Regions from separate parts of the Cupriavidus cauae genome, predicted to be linked through region 2. Evidence: predicted binding sites of a transcription regulator. Region 2 holds the regulator's gene; the other holds the start of a gene.
The links. Region 2 encodes NrdR, which represses ribonucleotide reductase genes. Its sites were predicted from a motif close to CACNANATNTNGTG; they were not measured.
Positions count from the first base shown of each region.

Region 1: the regulator NrdR is predicted to act here: its motif matches at 1,068-1,081, upstream of KZ686_RS01180 (ribonucleoside-diphosphate reductase subunit alpha).

Region 1 is NZ_CP080293.1:263,407-265,854, reverse strand. Features, by position in the region: gene KZ686_RS01190 (PP0621 family protein) at 1-209, shown strand, start outside; gene ampD (1,6-anhydro-N-acetylmuramyl-L-alanine amidase AmpD) at 206-811, shown strand; gene KZ686_RS01180 (ribonucleoside-diphosphate reductase subunit alpha) at 1,349-2,448, shown strand, end outside.
Region 2 is NZ_CP080293.1:1,591,256-1,593,703, forward strand. Features, by position in the region: gene KZ686_RS07105 (prepilin-type N-terminal cleavage/methylation domain-containing protein) at 1-350, opposite strand, end outside; gene KZ686_RS07110 (hypothetical protein) at 361-597, opposite strand; gene nrdR (transcriptional regulator NrdR) at 802-1,266, opposite strand; gene glyA (serine hydroxymethyltransferase) at 1,339-2,448, opposite strand, start outside.

The DNA.
Region 1 (2,448 bases), 1.3 Mb from region 2:
AGGGCACCGACGGCCGCGCGCAGGAGCCGATGGTGCCGTGCGCCCATTGCGGCGTGCATCTGCCGCGCAGCGAGGCGATCGCCTACCAGGGCCTGCATTACTGCCGTGCCGCACATCTGCCCGAATCCCGGGACCGTTTTGGCGACGAGGGCGGCGATAACGGTGACAACCGCGGTGGCAACCGCGGCGACCGCGGCGGTCCCGCATGACGGCGCCGCTTCCGTCCCGGCTGCGGCTCGACGGCGCGGGCTGGGTCGAGGGCGCGCGCCGGGTGCCGTCGCCCAACTTCGATCCGCGTCCGCCCGGCATGCCGGTCGACCTGCTGGTGGTGCACAACATCAGCCTGCCGCCCGGCGAGTTCGGCAGCGACGATATCGAGGCGCTGTTCCTGAACCGGCTCGACCCGGCTCGCCATCCTTTCTTCGCCACCATCCACGCGGTCCGCGTGTCGGCGCATTTCCTGGTGCGGCGCAGCGGCGAGCTGGTGCAGTTCGTCTCGTGCCAGGACCGCGCCTGGCATGCCGGCCAGTCGGCCTTCTTCGGCCGCGAGCGCTGCAACGACTTCTCGATCGGTATCGAACTGGAAGGCTGCGACACGCTGCCCTTCGAACCGGCCCAGTACGACACCGCCACGGCGCTGACCCGGCTGCTGCTGCGCGCCTATCCGATCGGAGCCGTGGCCGGCCACAGCGATATCGCCCCCGGACGCAAGACCGACCCCGGCCCCTGCTTTGACTGGCCGCGCTTTGCGCGAGGCGCCGGACTGGCGCCGGCGATGCTGCCGTACCGCCGCGGCGGGGCGGCGGCCTAGCCGAAAACCCCTGCCGGTGCGGGGCTATCGCGGGCTACCGGTCGGGATCTTGGCGGGGCTATCGAAAGCGCGGCGCTCATCGAAAAAAATTCTTTCGTCGGTGCGGCAACCGACAAAACGGCCGCAAGCCTTGAGCCGCTTGGTCTGGCGGGGAGGTGGGGGTCCGGCGTGGCGCCGGAGCGGCCTGCCGAAGCGCTTGTCAAGACTGGTCAACGCGATTCATTTCACTATACTTAGTCCAGCTTTTCGTTATGACCACTATATCTAGTGGTGCTTTCGGGGAGCCGACCTAGGCGTGCAGCGTTCGCCACGGGCTCGGCAGGTTGCCTTCGCGCCACGCGCGTCAAGCGTTTCCAGCCGGCCGCCAGCGCATGCACCGGCGCGCCACAGGGTCGGCACGTCACAAGAGCCCTCCACGGGAATGCAGCAAGGCAGTAATCCGGCACGGCATCGCCGCGCACGGGATGTCTCTTTTTGCGCATTTTCCAGGGGCTCTTTGTCGTTGATAACACTGGTCAAAAAAAACAGGAGTGCTTCATGCAGACGGCCCAACAAGAATTCGCCGGCAAGGCCGGTTCCGCCGCCGTGGCGCAGCCGAGCCCCGCCGCTGACAACGCCGCTGGCAACTACCAGGATTACAAGATCATCCGCCGCAACGGCGCGGTGGTCGCTTTCGAGCCGAGCAAGATCTCGGTGGCGATGACCAAGGCCTTCCTCGCCGTCAATGGCGGGCAGGGCGCCGCCTCGGCGCGCGTGCGCGAGCTGGTCGAGCAGCTGACCCAGAACGTGGTGCGCGCGCTGCTGCGCAGCCGTCCGAACGGCGGCACCTTCCACATCGAGGACGTGCAGGACCATGTCGAGCTGGCGCTGATGCGCTCGGGCGAGCATGAGGTCGCGCGCGCCTACGTGCTCTACCGCGAGAAGCGCAACCAGGAGCGCAGCCACGCCAACGCGCAGGCCGTCGCCCGCGTGCAGGGCGGCGTCAGCTTCAACGTGACCGATGGCGGCGTCACCCGGCCGCTGGACCTGGTCGCGCTGCACGCGCTGATCGACACCGCCTGCGCCGGCCTGGGCGGCGGCGTCGAGGCCGAGCCGATCCTGAAGGAAACGGTCAAGAACCTGTACGACGGCGTGCCGATGAGCCAGGTCTACGACTCGGCCATCCTCGCCGCCCGCACGCTGATCGAGAAGGACCCGGCCTACAGCCAGGTCACGGCCCGCATCCTGCTGCACACGATCCGCAAGGAAATCCTCGGCGAGGAAGTGACCCAGGCCGAGATGGGCAGCCGCTACGCCGAGTACTTCCCGAAGTTCATCGCCCGCGGCATCGAGGCCGAGCTGCTCGACGAGAAGCTGGCGACCTTCGACCTGGCGCGCCTGGGCGCGGCGCTGGACGCCTCGCGCGACTTCCAGTTCAACTACCTGGGCCTGCAGACGCTGTACGACCGCTACTTCCTGCACATCGACGAGACCCGCATCGAGATGCCGCAGGCCTTCTTCATGCGCGTCGCGATGGGCCTGGCGCTGAACGAGAGCGACCGTGAAGGCCGCGCCATCGAGTTCTACAACCTGCTGTCGTCGTTCGACTTCATGTCGTCGACGCCGACGCTGTTCAACTCGGGCACGCGCCGCTCGCA
Region 2 (2,448 bases):
CTGCCTATGCGGGGCTCCGGCGGCAACGGACCGACCACGACGACGCGGTGGCCGGCCGGACAGCTCGATTGCGCCGCGTCGGCCGGCACCGAGGCGCACCAGCGTGGCGGCGGCAGGCCCGGTGTCCGCGCGAGCGCGGGGAGCCGGGCGGGATCCGGCAGGGCATCCGGTCCCGCCAGCCCCGCCAGTTCGGCGCCCTCGGCGGCGAGGCGCAGGGCCTGGCCGATCCGCAAGGGCTCGCGCCACCATTGCAGCGCCGTCGGGGCGAGCCCGGCCAGCGGCAGCAGGCCGATGCCGAGCACGGCGAGCGCGACCAGCGCTTCGAGCAGCAGGTAGCCGCGGTGGCGCAAGCGCCGGCGGTCAGTCAAACGAGGGCAAGAAGGGGGGCGGCAATCGGCGCGCCATGGAAGGGCGCCGGCAGTTGAGGTGCCGGAAGGCGCCGAAGCGGTCGATAGCCGGGAAACGGCGGACAACGCCGAAGCCGTCGATAACTCGGAAGCGGCGGACAACGCCGAAGCCGTCGAAAACGCCGAAGCGCTCGATAACGCGGAAGCCGCCGACAACGCTGAAGCGGTCGGCAACGCCGAAGCCGCCCAAGGGATCGCAACCATCGCTCTGGTCCTGTGCGTGACAAGCGGGGACCAGATTAATCGTCAGCGAGCGGGGATAAGGTTTCGAACCGTGGAGGATTCGACAAGGATTGCAACAGCGGGCGACACCGTCGGCAACGGCGGCAACCGCAACAAGCATCGACAAACACCGACTAACCGCAACACCCTCACGCCGCCGCGAGGCAACGCCTCAGCGCTTGCCGTTGGTCGAGCTGACTTCGGCCAGCACGTCCGAGAACTCCGACACGTCCTCGAAGCTGCGGTACACCGAAGCGAAACGGATATAGGCGATCTTGTCGAGCTTGCGCAGCTCGCGCATCACCAGTTCGCCGACCTGGCTGCTCGGGATTTCCTTCTGTCCCAGCGCCAGCAGCTTTTCCTCGATGCGCGCGATCGCCTCGTCGATGGCCTCTGCCGAGACCGGCCGCTTGCGCAGGGCCAGCCGCATCGAATCCTTCAGCTTGCTGCGCGCGTAATCGACGCGGCTGCCGTTCTTCTTGACGATGGCCGGAAAGAACAGCTCGATCCGCTCATAGGTGGTGAAGCGCCGATCGCAGGCCTCGCAACGGCGGCGCCGGCGCACGGTATCGCCTTCCTCGGACATGCGGGTGTCGAGCACCTGGGTATTGGAGTGACCGCAGAAGGGACATTTCATCGGACCACCTGGAGGCGGAGGTTGAGCGGCCGCGCGCCGCCCGCCGAAGCGGCCGCGCGCGGCGACGGCCGATCAGCCGTAGACCGGGAAGCGCTTGGTCAGCGCCGCAACCTGCTCGCGCACGCGCGCGATGTTGTCGGCATCGTGCGGGTTGTCCAGCACGTCGGCGATCAGGTTGGCGACCTGGCGGGCTTCCTCTTCCTTGAAGCCGCGCGTGGTCATCGCCGGCGAACCCAGGCGGATGCCCGAGGTGACAAAGGGCTTTTCCGGATCGTTGGGGATCGCGTTCTTGTTGACCGTGATATGCGCGTCGCCCAGGATCTTCTCGGCTTCCTTGCCGGTGATCTGCTTGGCGCGCAGGTCGACCAGCATCACGTGGCTCTCGGTGCGGCCCGAGACGATGCGCAGGCCGCGCGCGATCAGCGTCTCGGCCAGCGCCTGGGCGTTCCTGACGACCTGCTGCTGATAGGCCTTGAACTCCGGCGACAGCGCTTCCTTGAAGGCGACCGCCTTGCCGGCGATCACGTGCATCAGCGGGCCGCCCTGGATGCCGGGGAAGATCGCCGAGTTGATGGCCTTCTCATGCTCGGCCTTCATCAGGATCACGCCGCCGCGCGGGCCGCGCAGGCTCTTGTGCGTGGTGGTGGTGACGAAGTCCGCGTGCGGCACCGGGTTCGGGTAGACGCCCGCGGCGATCAGGCCGGCGTAGTGCGCCATGTCGACCATGAAATAGGCGCCGACCGACTTGGCCACGGCGGCGATGCGCTCGAAGTCGATGCGCAGCGAGAAGGCCGACGCGCCGGCGATGATCAGCTTCGGCTTCTTCTCCTGGGCCAGCTTTTCCAGCGCGCCGTAGTCGATGTCCTCGTCGGCGTTCAGGCCGTAGCTGACCACGTTGAACCACTTGCCGCTCATGTTCAGCGCCATGCCGTGGGTCAGGTGGCCGCCTTCGGCCAGGCTCATGCCCATGATGGTGTCGCCCGGCTTGAGCACGGCGAAGAACACGCCCTGGTTGGCCTGCGAGCCCGAGTTCGGCTGCACGTTGGCGGCCTCGGCGCCGAACAGTTGCTTGACGCGGTCGATCGCGAGCTGCTCGACGACGTCGACGTATTCGCAGCCGCCGTAGTAGCGCTTGCCGGGATAGCCCTCGGCGTACTTGTTGGTCAGCTGCGAGCCCTGCGC